2 linked regions of the Salmonirosea aquatica genome follow. The protein of the gene in region 2 interacts with the protein of the main gene of each other region in a pairwise test. Links are inferred from orthologs where the notes say so. Each region holds a gene or a part of one and is shown on either strand. Other genes may lie near its edges.

Evidence for each region.
Region 1: the proteins of pepT (region 2) and tpiA interact in binary tests that used the Escherichia coli proteins (3 or more experiments, as listed by UniProt). The link is inferred for Salmonirosea aquatica from one-to-one orthologs.

The regions. Positions count from the first base shown.
Region 1 is NZ_WHLY01000002.1:2,039,648-2,050,643, forward strand. The notes cover bases 2,942-5,698. They hold tpiA (triose-phosphate isomerase), read left to right. Parts: upstream 2,942-3,816; coding sequence 3,817-4,581; downstream 4,582-5,698. Other genes in these bases: GBK04_RS09575 (aspartyl protease family protein), read right to left, coding at 2,942-3,626; GBK04_RS09585 (rhodanese-like domain-containing protein), read right to left, coding at 4,683-5,189; GBK04_RS09590 (serine hydrolase domain-containing protein), read left to right, coding at 5,278-5,698. Also shown: GBK04_RS09560 (acetyl-CoA hydrolase/transferase family protein), read left to right, coding at 1-51; zwf (glucose-6-phosphate dehydrogenase), read right to left, coding at 77-1,585; tRNA (5-methylaminomethyl-2-thiouridine)(34)-methyltransferase MnmC2, read right to left, coding at 1,673-2,341; more of GBK04_RS09575, read right to left, coding at 2,358-2,941; more of GBK04_RS09590, read left to right, coding at 5,699-8,340; GBK04_RS09595 (Ig-like domain-containing protein), read left to right, coding at 8,494-10,996. UniProt on the Escherichia coli protein: Involved in the gluconeogenesis. Catalyzes stereospecifically the conversion of dihydroxyacetone phosphate (DHAP) to D-glyceraldehyde-3-phosphate (G3P).
Region 2 is NZ_WHLY01000002.1:604,625-615,847, forward strand. What follows is about bases 4,129-7,112. They hold pepT (peptidase T), read right to left. Parts: upstream 6,247-7,112; coding sequence 5,011-6,246; downstream 4,129-5,010. Other genes in these bases: GBK04_RS03545 (ribonuclease H1 domain-containing protein), read right to left, coding at 4,129-4,439; GBK04_RS03550 (DUF4199 domain-containing protein), read left to right, coding at 4,523-5,014; GBK04_RS03560 (pyrophosphohydrolase domain-containing protein), read right to left, coding at 6,303-6,794; GBK04_RS03565 (MarC family protein), read right to left, coding at 7,025-7,112. Also shown: GBK04_RS03530 (serine hydrolase domain-containing protein), read right to left, coding at 615-1,925; GBK04_RS03535 (glycosyltransferase family 2 protein), read right to left, coding at 2,013-3,011; GBK04_RS03540 (tRNA1(Val) (adenine(37)-N6)-methyltransferase), read right to left, coding at 3,019-3,741; more of GBK04_RS03545, read right to left, coding at 3,801-4,128; more of GBK04_RS03565, read right to left, coding at 7,113-7,591; GBK04_RS03575 (aminotransferase class V-fold PLP-dependent enzyme), read right to left, coding at 8,490-9,548; GBK04_RS03580 (histidinol-phosphatase), read right to left, coding at 9,549-10,424; aroQ (type II 3-dehydroquinate dehydratase), read right to left, coding at 10,438-10,884; site-specific tyrosine recombinase XerD, read left to right, coding at 10,989-11,223. UniProt on the Escherichia coli protein: Cleaves the N-terminal amino acid of tripeptides.

The sequences.
Region 1 (10,996 bases), 1.4 Mb from region 2 along the record:
CAGGAAATGCTGGAACGCATGGCTTTTGAACGCTTCGGCGGCAGGGCGTAGCTTGGAATTAAAGCGGGGGGTACCTTCAGACCATCCAGCTGTGGCCATCTTTGGCGATCAGCGCGTCGGCCTCTACCGGGCCGCGCGTACCCGCTTCGTAGTTGGGAAAATCGGCCGCCGGGGTAGCTTCCCAGGCTTCGATGATCGGCATGAGTACCTGCCAGGCCGCTTCTACCTGATCGGCGCGCATGAAGAGGGTCGAATCTCCCCTGGTGATGTCAAGCAACAGCGTTTCGTAGGCCTCGGGGGTACCTTCGGTAGGCGCACCGGCTTTTTCAAAATCATCGTAGGAAAACTGCATCTCGACCGGATGTAGTGCCATTTCCAGTCCCGGCCGTTTGGCCTGAAACTGCATCCGGATACCCATGCAGGGCTGAATATTGATAATGAGCCGATTGGGCTGCCAATTGGTCGTCGCTTCGGGGGGGAACGATTGGTGGGGTACGGGCTTGAACTGGATCGTGATCACCGAATCGGTTTCGCTCAGCCGCTTCCCGGTGCGGAGGTAAAAAGGTACCCCCTGCCAGCGCCAGTTGTCGATAAACAGCTTTAGGGCCGCAAAGGTGAGTTGCGCGGAGTTGGCCGCTACATCCTCTTCCTGATGGTAGCCTATTGCTTTTTTACCCTCGATCCAGCCTGCTCCGTACTGTCCGCGTACGGCCACCTGGCTCACTTCGTCGGGGCGAATCGTACGTAAAGCGTTCAGTACATCCACTTTACGATTCCGTACTTCGTCGGCATGGTACGACACCGGCGGCTCCATAGCTACCAGGCACAGCAACTGAAACAGGTGGTTTTGTACCATATCGCGCAGGGCGCCGGCTGTTTCATAAAAATCGCCCCGGCTTTCCACGCCCAACTGCTCCGACACCGATATCTGTACATGGTCGATATAATTGCGATTCCAGATGTGTTCGAAGAGCGCATTGGCAAACCTAAAAGCGAGGATATTCTGAACCGTTTCCTTACCCAGGTAGTGGTCGATGCGGTAAATCTGTGACTCCTCAAAAATAGACCCCAGCAAGGTATTGAGTTGCCGGGCACTCGCAAGATCACGCCCGAAGGGTTTTTCGATCACGATGCGCGTAGTGGCCAGGGTACCCGCCAGCTTGCTTTTGGCGATATTTTCGGCAATGACCGGAAAAAATCCGGGTGATACCGCCAGGTAGTACACGATGCACGGTTCCAGTTGCCACTCCTGCTGGTAGTGGTGTATCCTTTGGGCAAACTCCGCGTACGCTTTCGCCTCTTTTATGTTGGAAATCTGATAGGTAATATGCTCGGAAAATTCTTTCCATTTCGCCTTCTCCGCCTTCCCCTTCCGCGAAAATTGATTGATACCCTGTAAGAGATTATTCCGGAACTGTTCATCGGTCAGCTCGGTACGGCCCGTGCCTATGATGGCAAATTCGGCGGGCAACCAGCCATCCAGAAACAGGTTGTAGAGGGCCGGGGTTATTTTACGATGGTTGAGGTCGCCGGTACCGCCGAAAATAATGAATACCGTAGGTTTGGTTTTAGCGGATGTTGCCACAGTAGGTAGGTTTTGGAGAAAAATACAGTGCAATAAAAGTTAGAACGGTAAGATACCCAATTCAGTTTTGAATTGTACTTCCGTCCATCATTCTTTGACACCCCGCAGTACGTGCCGTTTCCCCCACGGCCCGGGATGCTTCTCGACCCGGAAGCCCGCGCTGCGCAGGGCGCGCTGCACGTCGCTTTTGGCGCAATAAGTAACAAGGTACCCCCCTGTTTTGGTAAAAGCCGCCACCTGCGCGAATGTCTCCGCGGTCCAGAGTTCGGGTTGAACCCTGGGCGCAAACGCATCATAATAGATGACATCGAACAGGGTACCTTCCGCAGAAAAGTGCTGCAATAAAGTTTGGTGTTTGACCAGCGTAAAGTAGGGCGACAGATGGATTGGGGTACCCCAGGCGGCCTGATGGACGCTGGCCAGGCCGTCCTGGCCGACGAGAGCTCCGTAGTTGAGTTGTTCGGCTTCTGCATCAGAAATCGGGTAGGCTTCGATTCCGACATACTCCACCGGTTTACGATGCTGCTCGGCCCATTGCCAGGTCAGCAGGGCATTCAGCCCGGTACCCAGGCCCATTTCAAATATCCGTATTTCGTCGGCTTTATCCAGAAAAGGGTCGATCCCCAGCTCGATAAAAATGCGGCGCGATTCCTGCAAAGAACCGTGGATGGAGTGGTAGTGCTGATCGAAACCCGGGTCGTATAGCGTATGAGAGCCGTCTTCCGTCAGGAACAGGCGGGAAGGTAGTGAGTCCATTTCCCAAAATAAATCCTCAAATCATTCGCTGCAGCACAAAGCGGGCAAAAAATATTTTGCCCTCGCGCTTCACCAACAGCTCGATGGGCTTTCCGTCGCCCCTTTGCAGCATTTTGTAGATTTCGCTCACATTGAGGTCCTCGGCCGCATGGTCGTTGATGAACAAGATTTGGTCACCCTCGGCAAGACCGGCCAACTTAGCGGGAGAATCCTTGCTCACGGCATTGACGAAGTAATTCTTATAGCCATTCCCCGCGGCTTTGATCTCAAGCCCGCTCATGTCGTGTTCGAACGATTCACGCAGCCGGCGTTTGACGGGTTTCAGCACCATGTACCGATCATGGTAGTTCATGGTCACCCGGAAGCGGCGCAGCAATTCGCAGCCCACATTGCCCTGCCGCTCGTAGCGGTCGGGGAGTTTGGAGCCAAAAGAGGTACTATCAGGAAAGGACGCCACGATGTTGTCGAGTTCGAAACGGCCAAATTTGATCCGGGCGATTCGGCCCAGGTTGCCATTTATGACGCCATTCAATCCCCGGCCCAGCTGGGTGTGGATTACTTTTTCGGGAAGCTGAATTTTATTGTCAGCATTCTGGTCCAGCAACAACGCGTGGCCCGCGCCCGTATCGATGATGACCCGGATGGGGTGCTCACGCCCGTCGGCAAACAGCGCCACGGCATTGGTGAAGGGTTTGGTATCTTCGATGGTGATCGGGTATTGCTCTCCTTTCCGTTTCCGGTACTTGTAACGGCCCGGCTTCTCCAGGATCAGTTCCTTGCGATTGAAATCGATAGTTACCACAAAGTTGTTGAACACCTCGTAGCCAAAAATGCCGTGGACGGGCAGACCTACGTACTCCGACAAATGCAGGAAATCCTCATCCAGCACCAGCATATTCTGGTGCTTAGCCTTCATCCGGTTCATCGACAGGGAGTTGTCCAGCGCTACATGCGCCGTCACGTTCTCGCCTTCGCCTGCTCCGGCCAGCACTACCGGACGGGTGAGCTGGAGATGCTGCCCGGCCAGCACCTTGGGATCGGTAACGAGGGTGGTACTAACGCCAGTATCCAGGATAAAATGCAGCGTATCAGATCCATTGATCTGAACTGGAACAATAATCAGGTTGGAATGGAATTCAAAGGGGATGCGCGTCACTTTCCGGTTTCCTTCCAGGAAAAAACCGAACTTATCTTCGGGCTCCCACGCACGCTGGGCAGCTACGCGGAGAAAACCACTCAGTATTAGTCCAAACACCAGAAGTATATAGGTACCACTTCTCTTCATAACTAACTCACAACTGGGATATTAGACAAATATAAGCCCTGTTGTCTTGATTAAACACAAAAAAAACTTATTAGGTGTCTAAAAGTTTAGATTTTTTTTTATGATGAAACCCCAGTCTGAGTCTTCAAGCGAAAAAGTGGTAGTTTTGGACCTCATTCAACTACAAATCCCTATACAAACCCGCCCGATCATGCGTAAGAAAATAGTAGCCGGCAACTGGAAAATGAACAAAACCCTCGACGAAGCCCTTGCGCTGACGTCGGAAGTGGTAAACATGATCAAAGACGAAGTGACTGGCGACGTGGAAGTGGTGCTGTGCGTACCTTCCCTATACCTGACCACCCTGAACAAATACGTCGACAACGCGGCCAAAGTGTCGCTGGGCGCGCAGAATTGCCACGAAAAGGCCTCCGGTGCCTTCACGGGTGAAATCTCAGCTCCCATGCTGAAATCCGCTGGGGTACCCTACGTCATCATCGGGCACAGCGAGCGGCGGCAGTACTTCGCCGAAACCAACGTACAGCTAGCCGCCAAGGTGGATATCGCTCTTGAAAACGGCCTGACGCCGATTTTCTGTTGCGGCGAATCGCTGGATCAGCGTCAGAATGAAGACTATATCGGCTTCGTCAAAAACCAACTCACCGAAAGCCTGTTCCATCTCAGTGCCGAACAACTGGCCTCGGTCGTAATCGCATATGAGCCTATTTGGGCCATCGGTACCGGCCTGACAGCCAGCGCGGAGCAGGCTCAGGAAATGCATGCCGCCCTGCGGGCACATCTTTCCGAAAAGTATGGCCAGGAAGTGGCTGACGGCATTTCGATTTTGTACGGAGGCAGCGTAGGCGCGGCCAATGCCGCGGAGCTGTTTGCCGGAGCCGATGTAGACGGCGGACTTGTAGGTGGCGCTTCGCTCAAATCGCGCGACTTTACCGAAATCGTGAAGGCGCGTCAGTAACGCAAGGTTTGCAAGGCCGACAGTAATTAAAAAAGGAGAAAGGTACCCTGGAAAGTACCTTTCTCCTTTTCATTTATTGGAAGTTGAGGGTACCCTCGTGTTTATTCGTAAACCTTTTCTCCTTTATTGAGCCACACGCCCCAGGCGGGGGAGTAAGCATGTACCTTTTGGGTGGGCTGTCCCGTCATGTCCACGATGGGGTACCCTTGATTTACCCACTCGAACAGACTGCCGTACAGGTTCTGCACCTGGGTGAATCCCGCTTCGATCAGTTTCCTGCCTACCTTCTCGCTCCGTACCCCCACCGAGCAGTATACCACGATGGGGGTACCTTTGTCAATGTCCTTCACTTTGTCCAACGAAAACTCTTCGTACCCTACCCACCGTGCCTCGGAAATGTGGCTCACTTTAAACTCCGGGTATGCTCGGGTGTCCAAAAATCGCGCGGATGTCAATTTTGAAGCCTCTTCGCAACTGATCAGCGGAACATCGTTCTTATAGAGGGTTTTGAGGACGGCCCGGTACGTTCCGCTTGTGATTTGCCCGAACGAGGTAGTAAAAAGACTAAGCACCAGAAAGTAGGTAAGAATCCATGATTTTTTCGTCATATTGCGTTATATTGTTACGCGAAGGCCTTTTTTGGTATTTCCCTCCCTATCTGTTAATCACACAAGCTTAAAGTCGTAAACACATCACATGAAAAATTGGTTTGGCCGGTTGTATCGCTCGAAGTTTATTAAAATAGCGTTGGGTTTAATTATAGCCCTGATAGTGAGCTCAGTAGTAGCACCAGCCTGGATACTACCCGAATCCATTCCCTTTCTGCCGATTAGCAGGCCCGTACCGGGAGCACCGGCCAAACCCGCCTCAAAACCCCGGAAATACTACAAGCCGGTAGAGGTACTTTCTGAAAATGCCTGGGCGGACAGTACGCTCCGCACGCTTTCTCTCGACGAAAAGATCGGCCAGTTTTTCATGATCGCCACCTTTTCCAACCGCAATGAATCGTACTACCAGTCGGTCGACCGGCTTATCCGCGACTACCACTTGGGCGGACTCATTTTCTTTCAGGGCGGACCTTACCGCCAGGCGGTGCTGACCAACCGTTACCAAGCTCAGTCCAAGGTACCCTTGTTCATCGGCATTGACGGCGAATGGGGCCTGGGCATGCGGCTGGACAGTACCATGATTTTTCCCAAACAAATGGTGCTGGGGGCTATTCGCGACGACAGCCTGATTTACCGCATGGGCGACGAAATCGGACAGCACTGCCGCCGATTGGGCATTCACATCAACTTTGCTCCTGTGTCGGATATCAACAGCAACCCCGACAATCCGGTCATAGGTTTTCGTTCGTTTGGTGAAGACCGTGACAACGTGACGCGCAAGGCCACGGCCTACATGAAAGGGCTACAACGCAACCATGTGATCGCCACGGCCAAGCATTTTCCCGGCCACGGCGACACCGATGCCGACTCGCATTACACATTGCCCGTTGTGACCCATTCGTCGGACCAGTTGCGCGACATCGACCTGTACCCTTACCGTCGGCTGATCGCCGATAGCCTGATGGGCGTGCTGACGGGGCATCTGTACGTTCCGGTATTGGACAATACGCCTCAGCTAGCTACCTCACTTTCCGAAAAAGTAGTTACGGGTCTGTTACGTAACCAAATGGGTTTCCGCGGACTGGTCTTTACCGACGCTATGAACATGCGCGGCGTTCTCAAAACAGGTAAGGCCCCCGACGTGAACCTGAAGGCGCTGATGGCTGGGAACGACATTCTGCTCTATCCCGAAAGCGTGGCCGAAACCATCCGGCGCATTAAGGAGGCCGTGGAACAAGGTACCATTTCCGAAAAATTCATCGATGAAAAAGTAGGCCGGATCCTAAAGGGCAAGTACTGGGCAGGTCTGGGCAATAAGCAGCCGATCGACCTGAAGAACCTATACCAGGATTTAAATAACGAGGAAAGTCAGGAACTGGCCCGCGAACTGAGTGAAGCCTCCGTAACGGTGGTGCGCAACGACGGCAACCTGATTCCCTTCGGTTCGTTAGAAACGACCAAGGTAGCATCCGTCACCATCGGGGCGGGACCAGGTACGGCCTTCCAGAAAATGATGAGTCACTACGCCCCGATACGGCATCTGATTTTTGAGGACAAGCCTAATAGCGAACAAGAAATCACTGAGATGCTGACTTACCTGGAGCCTTATGATGCCGTAGTGGTAGGTGTGCACGGAATCAGCAACTCGCCTCGCCGCCGTCATGGTATCTCCAATGGTACGGTCGATTTCGTCACCCGACTTAAAGGCCAGGGCAAGAAAGTAGCCTTGTGCCTGTTCGGCTCACCTTATAGCATCAAGTTTTTCCCGCCGACGGATGCCCTGCTTTGCGCCAATGAAGACAATGAAACCACCGAGCAAGTCACCTCGCAGATTCTGTTCGGTGCGCTACCCGCGCGGGGTAGCCTGCCCGTATCGGTAGGGGGGTACCTTTCCGGTGCCTTTGCCGAAACAACCGTACTGGATCGCATGAGTTATGGTACACCCGAAAGCGTGGGCATGAATGGGATCATGCTGCGCAAAATTGACGATGTCGTAGCCGATGCCATCGGCCAACAGGTATTTCCAGGCTGTGAACTGGTGGTAGCCCGCAAGGGAAAAATCGTGTATTCCAAGGCTTACGGTACCCTCAACTACCGGACGGGGGAGCGCGTAACGCCCGAAACGCTGTATGATGTGGCCTCGGTCACCAAGGTGTCGGCCACGCTACAAGCGGTTATGTGGCTCTATGATCAGAAGAAACTTGATCTGGATCAGAAGGCATCCGTTTATCTATCCGAACTGAAAGGTACCAACAAGCAGAACTTCACCATACGCGACCTGCTCCTCCATCGCGCGGGGCTGGTTTCTTTTTATCCCACACTCTGGGGAAAAACCATGACAGGGGGTGGAGGCCTGCTGCCCGAATATTACAGCTCCGTGCAGGATAGCTCCTATTATCTGCAAGTGGCCCCCAAGCTATTCGCCCGACCTATGCTCCGCGATTCGGTGTGGAAGTGGGTCATCGCATCGCCCCTCAGCAACCGCCGCGACCGCTCCGGTCGGTACGCCTATGTGTACAGTGATTTGGGTTTCCTTACCTTACAAAAAGTAGTGGAACGGTTGACCGGACAGCCGCTGGATATTTTCGTTCACAAAACGTTTTATGAGCCCCTGGGCTTATCCGCGCTGGGATTCAATCCGCTGCGCCGATTCCCCGCCGAGCGCATCGCCCCCACCGAGCAGGATTATCGCTTCCGCAGTCAGTTGCTGCAAGGTACCGTACACGACCAGATGGCCGCCATTCAGGGGGGCGTATCGGGGCATGCCGGATTATTCGGCACGGCTACCGACCTGGCCACGCTGATGCAGATGGACCTGTGGAAAGGCAAATACGGAGGCAGGCAGTATTTCCAGCCCGGTACGGTGCCTGCTTTCACGCGCCTGGCCGACGAGGCGAGCCATCGCGGGCTGGGTTGGGACAAAGTACCCGCTTCGGGCAACAGTTCGTATGTTTCAGATCGGGCATCGGCCAATTCATTCGGCCATACGGGTTTTACGGGGGCAATGGTCTGGACGGATCCCGATGAAGAATTGATTTTCGTGTTCTTATCCAACCGCGTTCATCCCGATCCGGAAAACAAAGGGATTTCTACGCACCGCACCCGCCGAAAAATCCACGATATTATTTACGAATCTCTCATTCAGTCCTAGTAGGCGCTCCATTTCGATCTTCCTCCACCACCGTAGGTTCGCCCCAAATGGGTGCACCTACGGTGGCTTGCATTTAAAAAAAAGCTACCTTTATCCGCAAAATTTACCCGGACTGGTTGGGTATTGTCAATTCTACAAAACACAAATTACCGTATGCAAGATAGATTTTTTACTCACTGGATTTTAGCGGGGCTGATAGGAATGGGATTGATCAGTGGGTCAAATGCGCAGACAATTACCACGGGTACCCTGGCGGTATCCGAACTCTGCGTTCCGTCCACTTTATCAGTTCCTTTCACAAAAACAGGTACCTTCGGAGCAGGCAATTCCTTCAGCGTGGAACTGTCCGGACCTACGGGCAGCTTCGATTCGCCTCGCGTTCTGGCTGGTTCCGGGGTGACAAGCCCCTTAAGCGTCACGCTTCCCGGCGATGTAGTCAATGGAACCGGGTACAAGGTAAGGGTCGTTGCCAGTGATCCTCAGGACGTGAGATCGACAAGTCCCTCCACACTTACCCTCCAGCAGGTACCTGCTGCACCCGCTGTTACTACCACCGCTTATACCTACTGTATTGGCGCTACCGCCCTTCCACTCAGTGCAACAGCCTCGGACGGAAATTCTCTGAAATGGTACGATAGCGGGGGCAGCTCACTGGCCTCGGCCCCCGTACCTTCTACTACCATAGCGGGCACTCAGACTTACGCCGTAGCGCAGGCCACATCCGCCGGCTGTACGAGCGCCAAAGTGACCATCACGGTACAGGTTATTTCGCCACCCCTGGCTCCTACCACCAGTCCCGTACAAGTTTGCGAAGGAGGAGTAGCCACTCCCCTTACTGCGGGTGGAAATTCCCTGAGGTGGTATGATGCCGCCGATAACCCACTTCCGGGTGCTCCCATTCCCAGCAACACGACTCCCTCTACTTATAAGGTTTCGCAGACGGCCTTTGGGTGCGAAAGTGCCAAGAGTATAATAAATGTTTCCATAACGCCCCGCCCTACCCCGCCCGGGGTCACGGCCAGCTACACCTACTGTTCCGGGCAGACCATCCCGCCGCTGACGGCCACAGGCAGCGGGCTGAAATGGTACGACGCCAGCGACAGCCCCCTAGGAAGCGCCCCCACGCCTTCGAACACGGCCGGGTCCAGCTATAAGGTGAGCCAGACCGTCAACGGCTGCGAGAGTGACAAGGCTACTATTTCTGTCAACATTACCCAAACGCCGGCCCCAACGGCCACTACCTCTGTTGAGTACTGCGCCGGTCAGCCAGCCGCCGTACTGACGGCCACAGGCACCGACCTGAAATGGTACGCCGGCCCCACAGGAGGCAGCGGCTCAACCACCGCCCCCACGCCCAACACCGCCGCCGCAGGTACCACGGACTACTACGTGAGTCAGACCCTGAACGGCTGCGAGAGCGCACGCACCAAAATCACCGTGGTGGTCAAGGCCGTGCCGATCACCCCCGGCGTGAGCGCGCTCAGCGTGTGTGAGGGGGTCTCAGCAGGCCCGCTGACAGCCAACGGCACAAACCTGCTATGGTACACCGCCGCCACAGGTGGAAGCGGCTCGGGCACAGCCCCCGCGCCTAGCACGGCCGCCGCGGGTAGCAACTCCTACTACGTCAGCCAGACGGTCAACGGCTGCGAGAGTCCCCGTGCCAAACTTGATGTGACGGTTCTAGCTAAACCCGCCCCGCCCGGCGTCACGGCCAGCTACACCTACTGCTCGGGGCAGACCATCCCGCCGCTGACGGCCACAGGCAGCGGGCTGAAATGGTACGACGCCAGCGATAATCCTCTAGGGAGTGCCCCCACGCCTTCGAACACGACCGGGTCCAGCTACAAGGTGAGCCAGACCGTCAACGGCTGCGAAAGCGACAAGGCTACTATTTCTGTCAACATTACCCAAACACCGGTCCCAACGGCCACTACCTTTATTCAGTATTGCCTGGGAGAAACCGCTGCAGCTCTCACAGCCACGGGTACCAACTTGAAATGGTACGACAAGGCTTCAGGGGGAACAGCGCTGGCGGGTGCCCCCACACCTTCTACCGCCGCACCGGCTGCTCTGGAATATTTTGTAAGCCAAACTCAGAATGGTTGCGAAAGCGATAGGATCAAGATCACGGTACTTATCAAATCGGTACCGGCAGCACCCGTTGTAAATCCAATCACTTTGTGCGAAGGCTCAACTACCCCTGCACTTACTGCTACGGGTTCTGACCTGATGTGGTACAGAGAAGCGACCGGTGGAAGCGGAAACTCAAATCCGCCAGTTGTCAATACGGGAACAGCGGGTGCTTCATCCTACTACGTGACTCAGACCGTCAACGGCTGCGAGAGCCCCCGTGCCAAACTGGATGTGACGGTCAAGGTAACGCCTCCTGCCCCTACCACAGCCGCCAATGTACCGTTTTGTATTGGTGCCCCCGAAACGACCCTGACCGCCACGGGAACCGCCCTCACCTGGTATCAGAATAGCACTGCTTTGGCCAAGGCTCCGGTTCCATCGACTAAGACGGCAGGTACCACGGTCTATCAGGTGAGCCAGACCATCAACGGCTGCGAAAGCCCCAAGGCGACCATCACCGTGACGGTCTATAGAACCAACCTACCTGCAGTCACCTCACCCGTGGAATATTGCAACAATGAGC
Region 2 (11,223 bases):
CCCGTACAATGGCAGTTGTACACCTCAATAGGTGATGTTTTTCACCTTGAATGTGCAAGAATAACCTTGTTTATCAGAATAATCTGAATACAGATTGACTGATAGTTTTACTGAGTCTCCCGGAACTAAGTTCTTAAAGCTAACTTCATTGGGAGACATCCCAGATTTTGATCCTAGAACAAATAAGCTGAGTTTAGCCGATTTTATTGTCGTTTGATTATTGTTTTTTACGAAAAAAGCATAATGCGCAAAACCCTTTTCATCTCCGTAGAGACTCTTATGCCCGATCTCCAGACCCTCCTGTAGCTTCTTCTTTTCTTGATCCTGATTGGTCTCACATGCCAATATGAAGAGAAAAAAAATGGTAATCCCCGTCGAATATATCCAATTTATATAAAGACTATTCGTAAGATTTTTATTATTAAACATATGTTTTTAGTTTGGCAGTTGATTGCTGTATGGAAATATTTATTTTTCTGATATGAAAAAAGCAGCAAACCTCCCTTTTCATTCGAAATGATCATAGCTTCACCGTGATCTGAGTCTCCTCAGACTTAACCAAAAAAATCGGCTCTTCCATAATGTTTCAAATGGTTTGCGAAGAGTACCTCGTCTCAATCATCCAGCGCCTGATAGATCATCCGGATAAACGTCGCCTCGCTGGTATCGCCGGAAAGCTGCTGGGTCTGTTTCATCAGCACGGCCACGATTTTTTCCTTCGGGTCGGCAAAGTAGTTGGTGTTGAAGTACCCGCCCCAGTTGAACTTACCCACGCTACCCAGCCCACGGTCGTGGCCGATGGGATTGACGACGCTGAATCCCAGACTAAAATACATCGGCCCACCTTCACCGTTGAACAGGGTACCCGTCTGGTTCGAGACGGTGAGCAGTTCGGTATTCACGCGACTGAGGTACCTCTTGCCGCCGTAGGCTCCGCCGTTGACGAGCATTTGCAGGAAGGTAGCGTAGTCGCGCGCGGTGGACGACAGGCCCGCGCCGCCGGAAAAGAACTGCTTCGCACCTTTGCGGGGGTAGTCGGGGTCGTAGAAAGTCACGGGAAAGGCCGCCCACTGCCCGTGGTCGGGGCGGTGGATGGTCACCAGGCGGTCGCTCTTGCCTTCGGGCAGGTAGAAGTAAGTATCCTTCATCCCCAGCGGCTCAAACAGATGCGTACTCAAAAACACATCGAACGGCATACCCGACACGACTTCGACGAAATACCCCATCACATCCAGGCCTTCGGAATAGGAGTACTTTTCGCCCGGATTGAAATGCAGGGGTAACGTAGCCAGTTTCCGGACGCTCTCGCCGATGGTTACGCCTTCGGTGGTGAACAAATCCGTGATGCCAGCTTTCTGGTAGAGGGCCTTGAAACGTTCGTCGCCGTCGATCATGCCGTAGCCCAGGCCGGAGGTATGGCTCATCAACTGGCGAATCGTAATTTCGGATTTGGCGGGTTGGGCAGTGTAGGTACTGTCCGAAAAGCGCAAAGACGTCAGCACCGTCGGATTCTTGAATTCGGGAATATACTTCGAGATGGGATCGTCGAGGCCGAATTTTCCTTCTTCATAGAGCATCATCACCGCCGTGGCCGTGATGGCCTTACTCATGGAAGCAATGCGGAAAATATCGTCCTGCTTCATGGGCCGATTGGTGGCCACGTCGGCCAGTCCGTAGGCTTTGTGGTAGACGATCTGCCCGTTACGGATGAGAATGGCCGTAAAACCGGGGAGTTTGTTGTCGGTGACGAAGCTTTTCATCACGTTGTCGAGCCGCAGCAACCGCTCGGTGGACATGCCCACCGCCTCGGCATTTTTCGCCTCGACCAGCTTCTGGTAGGGGATGTTGGTGGTAAGTTTGGTTTGGGCCGTGAGGGGTAGGTACAGCCCGGAGAGCAGAAAAGCCGCGAGTAATCGTAGTTTCATAAAGCGTTTTTAGGAACAAAGGCAAAAGAATTCCTAAAATAACCTTTATCGCCAGAAACCGGAAATAATATTATCAGATGGTAGCCCCTACCCTTTCCTAACCAGTACCTCCGGACGGCTGCCCACTTCGTCGGCGATGAGGTAGTCGCCCGTCGCATGGATGGACTGTTTCACCAGCAATTCACCCAGGAAACCGCCCAGAAACAGCTGTGAACCCACGATGATGACCGTGAGCGCAATGAAGAACAGGGGATTGTCGGTGACGTTGCGGTAGGGCTGGTGCGTGTAGATGTTGTAGACTTTGAGGATAATGAGCCAAACCGTCAGCAGCGACCCGAAGAAAAACATAAGGGTACCCAGGCTCCCGAAAAAGTGCATGGGCCGCCGCCCGAATTTGTTGACAAACGCGATGGACAATAAATCCAGCAAACCGTACATGAAACGTTCGAGCCCGAACTTGGTGGTACCGTACTTGCGGGCCTGGTGCTTCACCACCTTCTCGCCGATCCGGCTGAAACCGTTCCACTTGGCAATGACGGGAATGTAGCGGTGCATTTCGCCGTAGATCGTGATGTTCTTGACCACTTCGCTGCGGTAAGCTTTCAGACCGCAGTTGAAATCGTGCAGGTACACATCCGAGATGTACCGCGTCGCGGCGTTGTAGACTTTGGTAGGCAGGGTCTTGGTGAGCGGGTCGTAGCGTTTTTGCTTCCAGCCTGACACGAGGTCGTATTTTTCCTCGGTAATCATGCGGTACAGTTCGGGAATCTCGTCGGGACTGTCCTGCAAATCGGCGTCCATGGTGATCACTACTTTGCCCCGAACGGCCTGGAAACCCGTCTGGAGGGCGGCGGTTTTGCCGTAGTTGCGGGTGAAGCGGATGCCGCGTACGTGCGGGTTTTTGAGCGAAAGCGCGCGAATTACTTCCCACGATTGATCCTTGCTGCCGTCGTCCATGAACAGGATTTCGTACGAAAAGTCGTGCGCCTCCATCACCCGGACGATCCAGTCGTGCAGTTCGGGCAGCGATTCGTCCTCGTTATACAGGGGAATGAGGACGGAGATTTGCAAAGGCTGGTCGTTCATCGGCAGATTAGAAATTCAGGTAAATTTCCTGCAAAAGTTCGCGAAAAGCAAGGGTATGGGTTTGGCCGTCGGCGTCAAAGATGGCCAATCGTTCCGAAACACTCTTTTCCTGCGTGAAGGTACCCCCGGCAAAAGTAGTCATAATGCGGAAAGGTCTACGTTCGTACGTGTGGTACAAGGTCAGTTCCCGCTGCTTTACCCAATCTTGCGCCAAAGCCATATCCGTCAAGGTACTGCTCTCATCGGGTGGCAACAGCACGTGCCAGGTACCCCCTACCTCCAACAACCGCGCCACGGCGGTCAGGAGTTCCGAAAAAGTCAGGCTTTCGGCGTGGTGCGCCTGATTGATGCGGGCATCGGGCGAACGCAGATCCGACTGAAAAAAGGGCGGATTGACGAGAATGGTGTCGAAACGATAAACGGGATCAAAATCCTGAATGGGGCTTTGGTGTACCTGAATTCTTTCGGCGAAGGGGGTACCTTGTACATTTTCGCGGGCTTGCGCTGCTGCTTCCGAATCAATTTCCACGGCATCAACCTGTACCTCATGATTCCGTTGTGCGGCCATCAGCGACAGCAAACCCGTGCCGGTACCGATATCCAATATTCTTCCGGCTCCTGAAACCTCCGCCCAGGCCCCGAACACACAGGCGTCGGTACAGACTTTCATGGCGCAGCGATCCTGCTGCACCGTGAACTGCTTGAACCGGAAGTAGGAATTTCTGGCCATGTTTCTATCTATAACGCTGTCTCAGCGTTGGAAGCAGGGGTGGCGTTTGTTTGAGAGCACTATTTTCGCCCAAAATCCGCCGGATTTTCGCCCCAGTACTCCGTTTCCCATTTCAGGATTTTATTGGGGTATTTGTTCTCGGCCAGCCAGCGCTCGGCGCGTTGCAGGAGTTCGAAGAGCGTCTTGTTGCGGGGCGTCAGCACGAGTTTGGTATTGGCGTGTTTTTTCCGAACCCAGGCCATTGCCGTTTTCGAATCGGTATAAATCGGCAGGGTACTGTTGTTGGTTTTGAGGTAGGCCAACCCGTGCACGATGGCCAGAAATTCCCCGATGTTGTTGGTACCATCCCGGAATGGCCCCTGCAAAAAAATCCGCTCGCCCGAGTTGAGGTACACCCCCTGGTACTCCATGTCGCCGGTGGCGGTATTCCAGGCGGCATCCACGGCGATGCTTTCCTTAATGGGCTGCCCGATGTGGGTTGGAGCAGCTTTCGGAACGGGTTTGGCCTGCTCTTTCTTGGTGACGAACTCCCAGTAGTTGCGGTCGATGGCCTGCTCGGCTTCGGGCAGGGTGTCGAACGATTTGAAGCGGGCATCCTGGAAGCCTTTGATTTGCGCCTCGCACTCTTTCCAATCGGTGAAAATACCCGATTGCCGTCCCTGCCACACGACGTAGTATTTGGATTTTTTCTTTGCCATAGCAACGCAAATAAAACACGAAACCGGGAATTTTGGCCGTTTATTTGAATATTTGCAAAGTACCACTATTCGTCGCCCCGCCTATGAGAACCGAATTTAAGTACGCTGCTATTCTGTCCGTCTTGTTATTTGTCTGGCTGTGCCTCGAATTCTGGATCGGATTCCACGACCGGTACGTTAGCTACCTTCCTCTGACAACTTTCCTGACGAGTTTGGTATGGTCCGTAGGGCTTTTTCTGGAAATCCGGGAGAAAGAACATACCCACCCCGCCCTGACCTGGAACTACGGAAAAAGGTTCCGAACCGCGTTTTTGACCACAGTTCTGGCCCTACCCATGCTCCTGCTGAGCCGGTGGATTTTCTATGACTTGATCAATCCCGATTTTTTTAACAATGTACTGACCCAGAGCAGGGAATGGACTGCCGCCGGAAGTGGATTTGAAAGTTCGGTCGAGATGATGGAAGACTATTTTGAAATGAAAGCTTACCAGACATCGAGCCTGATATTCAACCTGTTGACCGGCTTGGTTTTCTCGCTGCTCCTTCCGCTCTTCTTTCGTAAGAAGCGGTACTAGGCGCGTTCTTCCCATACTTTGGCAATCTCCACGATCACCTCCACGGCTTTCTCCATATCCTGCACCGACACCCATTCCAGGCGAGAATGAAAGGCGTGTTCGCCCGCAAAAATATTGGGGCACGGCAAGCCCATGAACGACAGTCGCGAACCATCGGTCCCGCCCCGGATCGAACGCGGTTCGGCCGCGAGCCCTACCCGGCGCATGGCTTCGATGGCGTTGTCCGTTACCTGAGGGTACTTGTCCAGCACATCCTTCATATTGCGATACTGCTCCGTCACGGTCAGTTCGGCTTTGGAATTTGGATAGCGTGTCAGCGCTTTTTCCATGATCTGGCGCAGAATCTCCTCCTTTTGCTTTAAGCCTACCAGCGTGAAATCCCGGATGATAAAATCCACGGTAGCTTCGTCCTGGCTACCCTGTACGCTCACCGGATGAATAAAGCCCTCCTTATCCTCGGTCGTTTCGGGCGACAGGGTACCTTGAGGTAGCGACGCTACGATATCGGCTGCAATTTTCAGGGCATTCTCCAGTTTGCCTTTGGCGAAGCCGGGATGGGTACTTACCCCCTGAATGCTTATGCGGGCGGCATCCGCCGAGAAGGTTTCGTTTTCGAGGGTACCTACGGTTTCGCCATCCACGGTATAGCCGGAATCGGCAGCCAGCTTCAGCATGTCCACGTGTTCGGTACCCCGACCTACCTCTTCGTCGGGCGTAAACAGTATCCGGATGGTACCGTGCGGGATTTCGGGATGTTGCAGTAAATATTCAGTAGCGGCCATGATTTCGGCTACCCCGGCTTTGTTATCGGCCCCCAGCAGCGTGGTACCGCTGGCTGTCACGATATCGTTACCAATCTGTCCCGCCAGATCGGGATGGTCGGCCAGGCGAATCACCTGCGCAGAATCGTCGGGCAGGACCAGATCTTCACCCTGCCAGTTGGGATGAACAATCGGTTTTACGTTTGTACCCGTTACATCGGGAGAAGTATCTACGTGCGAGCAAAAGCAGATCACAGGTACCTGAAGTTTCGGGCTGGTAGCCGGAATGGTGGCATACACATAGCCGTATTCGTCCAGGTGAGCGTCCGTGACGCCCATCGTTTGCAACTCCACCAACAGGAGTTTACTCAGATCGCGCTGTTTGTCCGTACTCGGAAAACTGGTCGAATGCGGATCGGACTGGGTATCGATTTTGACGTAGCGCAGGAAACGGTCTAGAACAGAAGACAATCTTAGTGGACAGTTGAGAGTGGAAAGTGGACAGGTATTTTCAAGACCATCGGCGGTTAGCTTTGGGGCTTCAGGTTACTATCCTCATTCAGGATACTTACCAGATCAGCGGGAGAATAGTGAATATTCTTTAAAGTTTTGTTGTCGGAGGTACGGTACACAAGGTACCTGCCGCCGTCTTCCTTGAAATGGCAGTTGACGCCTTTGTCCTTATAGTGTTTCATGGTTTCTTCGGCCTCTTCCAGCGAGTTGCAGGCTTTGGACATATTGGAGCGCTGCACTTCGTTGAACAGATCCACGAATTTTTCACCGAGTCCGAATTCAAGTACTGCGCCGGATAATACATATTGCAGGTCGCAGAGTGCGTCGGCTACCTCCACAATATCGTTTTGCAGGATCGCCACCTCCAGTTCTTTCAATTCTTCGGCCAGCAGCGCCACCCGCAGGCGGCTGCGATCCTCGGAGGGAATCATGGGGATTTCCAGCACCGGGTGCTTAAAGGTACGGTGGAACTCGGCCACCTGATTCAAGCTGTCGAGTTTCTGCATGGCGGGCTCGTCACCAGTGGGCGTATACGCCAGGGGTTTAGGACTTTTTTGTTTCACTTGTTTTTAGTTGAAAGTTAAAAATTGAAACGGGGTCACCTGTGCGATAGAAAGTTAGGTTGAATTCGGGCTTTTGGCCTATAGACTCATTTTGTAAATACTTTGTAGCTTAGCCACTTAGGTACTCCTGTACTATTTGTACTTTAATCCTTTGTTTCTCCTTAACCCCCTTTTCACAAAAAATTCACTTTGAATAATTTTACGGCTATAGCTATCAAAATGATGCCAAACACCCGCCGCAGGATGTCGGTTCCGGCGTGGCCGAGCTTGCGTTCAATCCAGGCCGAGGACTTCAACACCAGATAGACCAGGATGAGATTGAGCACAACACCCACCAGAATATTGGCCAGCTGGTAGGTAGAACGCAGCGAAATAAGGGTGGTCATGGTACCGGCGCCGGCAATGATCGGAAACGCAATGGGCACAATGGACGCCGAGGAGGTATCCACATCACCATGCTTGAATATATTCCTTCCCAGGATCATTTCCAAACCCAGCAGGAAGAGAATCAGCGCACCGGCTGCCGCAAAAGAAGCAACATCCACCCCGAACAAGCTCAGAATCCGCTCGCCCAGAAAGAGAAAGGCGATCATGATGAAGCCCGCCACGAGGGTGGCTTTTTCGGATTCGATATGGCCTACTTTCTTGCGTAAGTCCACAATAATGGGTACCGCTCCCACCACATCGATGACAGAAAAAAGTATAAGGGTAACCGAGGCGATTTCTCGAAAATCGAACATGGGAGGGGTACAGTTTGACGATGCGCGCAAAGGTCAGCAAAAGCCCAAACACACCCAAATGTTTTGTCGGAAAGAAAGAGGATAAGCAAGTACCGTTCCGGATCAGGCCATGAATCCGTTGGGAATGAAATTCAGAAACGAATCGAATACCTTTTTATATTTCTCATTATCAATGGTATAGAGGTAGGCACCTTTCTTGGAGTACCCCTTTTGCTTCTCGTCCAGTTTGATGAGCAGGCCGGTGGAAAGAATTTTACGGCTGAAATTACGCTTGTCGAACTGGGTGGCGAAGATGGCCTCATAGAGTTTCTGCAACTGGGGAATGGTGAATTTTTCGGGCAAAAGCTCGAAACCAATCGGGTGTTGGGTGGCCTTATACCGCAGCCGTTCAATGGCCATATTTACCATAGTACCATGATCAAACAACAGGGTCGGTAATTCGTACATCGAAAACCACTGCGCCTCGTAGGTATGCGAAATGATGTCGTCGTAATCGGCTACGTTGATGAGAGCGAAGTACCCGATCGAAACCGTGCGTTCGACAGGATCGCGGTAGGGATCACCAAAGACGTAAAGTTGCTCCAGGTAGATATCGCGCAGACCGGTCAGTTCGTTCAAAATGCGGGCGGAAGCGGCTTCGGGAGCTTCGTTAGGCTGCAGCCAACCTCCCATCAACGACCAGGTGCCGTCGTATTCTTCCACCCCCGCTTGACCAGCAGTAATTTCAGTTCGTCGCCATCGAAGCCAAATATGATAGAGTCGAGAGCTACCAGGCACTTGGTTTGGGCCTGGTATTGTTCAAGCATACGGTTGATCACGCGCAGTAGTTAAGTTTCAGGGTTGCTTCTTTGGGTTACGTATCCCTAAAAGCGCCGCTCTCCGCGTGACCTACTCAAATTCAGGCCGGGTTTTGGGATTCCATGATTTTTTTCAGGCGGCTTAGGTCCGAATCGGTGAGGGCCGGAAAATTCGCAATGCGCAGCGAGGTGTTTTTCCAGGTACCATACCCCTTTCCCAGCAAAACCCCATTTTCCAGGGCTTTTTCCCGAAGAGCGTTAATCCAACCTTCGGCTCCCCGCAGCGCCATGACGGTATGGGAACGCACCGATGGTTTATCGACCAGCACTTCAAAACCCTCGTCATGGAAAAAGGCATACAAATCTTCTGCCCGCTTCACGATTTCATCGTCGACTAGTTCGATGGGGGGTACCTGCTGCATCACCCGCCCCAACAGGTAAATCGCCAGCGTATTGGGCGTATAGGGCGTCTGATTTTTTTGAAAATTGTCCCGTACAAACAGCAGGCTATTGTAGTGATTCCTCTCCCCGATCGCCTTGGCTTTTTCGATGGCCCGCGGCGATACGATGAGCACACCTAACCCCGGCGGCAGCCCGAAACACTTCTGCACCGAAGCAAACCACACATCTCCCATTTCCCAGGGCAACACTACACCCGCCATCGACGAGGTAGCGTCCACGGCGATCAGTCCTGCAAAGTTTTTTCGGGTATGTTTCAGAGATTGGTACGAAAGTGCGGTACCGTTGGACGTTTCATTGTGGGTCAGACAAAGTAGTTCGGACTTAGCAAAATGTTCACTGGCTTCGACATCCAATAGCGTGTTGAATTCGAATTCGTGCCCGAAGGCGGGATGAAGGCGCTGTGCGTACTCAAACCATTTCGCACCAAAAGCGCCATTGAAAGCATGGAGGCTACTCTTTTCAACCAATGATTGGGAAATAATCTCCCAGCATTCGGTGGCCGATGACGTGAAGTACACCTCGTAGTCCAGCGGAATGTTGAGTTTCTCATGCAGACCGGCGATGGTCTGCGCCATCATGTCCATGAAGGCCGTCGAGCGATGGTTCATGCTCAGGATGCCCGAGCTGTAGGCGTCCTGTAGGTACCCCTCCACCTGGGGGTAGAGCTGGGAAGGACCGGGGTAGAATGTCAGGTTCATTTACAAATATAGACCTTGTTCGTCAAAGGCAACATCCTGCCATTGGCCCTGGGTGAGAATGCGGAAAGTTCTGAAGCCCAGATCGCTGAGCTGCCGGTAGGTAGGTAACAGTTCGGCGGTGATTTCCGAGGGCGCATGGCTGTCGGAATTGACCATGATCGGGATGTGGCGCTGGCGGGCTTTCTGCAAAATCGACAGCGAAGGGTAGGTGGTCAGGTTTTTCTTGTACACACCGCGCGTGTTCACCTCCAGCACGCAGCCCGATGCGGCAATGGCATCCAGCGTTTGGTCGATCTCCGCCTGGTACCAGGGTACCTCCTCGTCATACAGGCTGTTGCCGATGTTGTGGATTTTGATTTTATCCAAATGTCCCACGATATGGGGCGGATCGCGCTCGATCATTTGGCGGATGCACCCATAGTACAAGCGGATGACTTTCTGAATATCGCCGCCATGCACCTCCACCAATCCGCGCATGAATTTCTCGGAGGAACCGTCGATTTCCCACGGCGCGCCGATTTCGTTCCGGTCGAGGTAATGAACCGAACCCACGGTATAATCCAGTTTCGGCGCATAGGTGGATGGTCCGCCGTACTTAGACGCATCCTCCGAAGGCAGATAATCCACTTCCAGCCCCACGTAGAGTTCGAGCCGATCGGCATATTCTGCCTGCAAAGCGCGCGTTTCGGACAGGTAGGCTTCCAACTTTTCCACCTTCATACTCCACGCATTGTCAAAATATACCGGCCCGTGCGACGAAAAACCCAACACCCGCACGCCCTGTGCGAGCGCTGCCTCCACCTGCGCTCGGGGTGGTTCGACACCGTCGCAGTAGTGACTGTGGCTGTGGTAGTTGGTCAGAAAGTGTTGCTTCATAGGATATGTTTTATTACACCACTACGGGGGGCTTCACGGTCAGATCCAGCAGGTACCTTACGGCCAGTTCGTAGCCTTTCAGGCCCAGGCCGCAGATCATACCCTCGCAGCGGCTGGTCAGATAGCTGTGGTGCCTGAAACTTTCGCGCTTGTGAATGTTGGAAATATGCACTTCCACAGCGGGCATGGGTACGGCGGACAGCGCATCGGCGAGTGCCACCGAGGTATGGGTATAGGCGCCGGCATTGATCACCAGGCCATTAAATTCAAACCCTACCTTGTGAATTTTATCCAGCAGAGCTCCTTCGTGATTGGATTGAAAGTAGTGCAATTCCACCTCTGTGAATGTTTTTTGCAGGTATTCAAAATAATCCTCGAAGGATCGACTCCCGTAGATGCCGGGTTCGCGCTTGCCCAACAAATTCAAATTCGGGCCGTTCAGGATCAGGATTTTTTTCATGAGATGCGTCGATTGAGTATTCCTTTCCTTATGTTCGCTCAATAAAAAATTATTCAGCATAAAAAAAGGCTAATTGCTAACCGCCATCAGCCATCAGCCCTACTATGTGGCAAAGCTACATCAAACATTTCAAAAACTACCTCCGCCTCGAACGCTCACTGTCGGGCCATTCAGTGGATGCCTACGTGCACGATGCCGACAAGCTCCGTGAGTACGCCGAACTGCACGGACTGGCCTCCTCGCCGGCCGATATCACGGAAGAGCACCTGCTGGGTTTTCTGCGCTACCTGACCGAACTGGGCCTTTCGGCCCACACGCAGGCCCGGTTCCTGTCGGGAA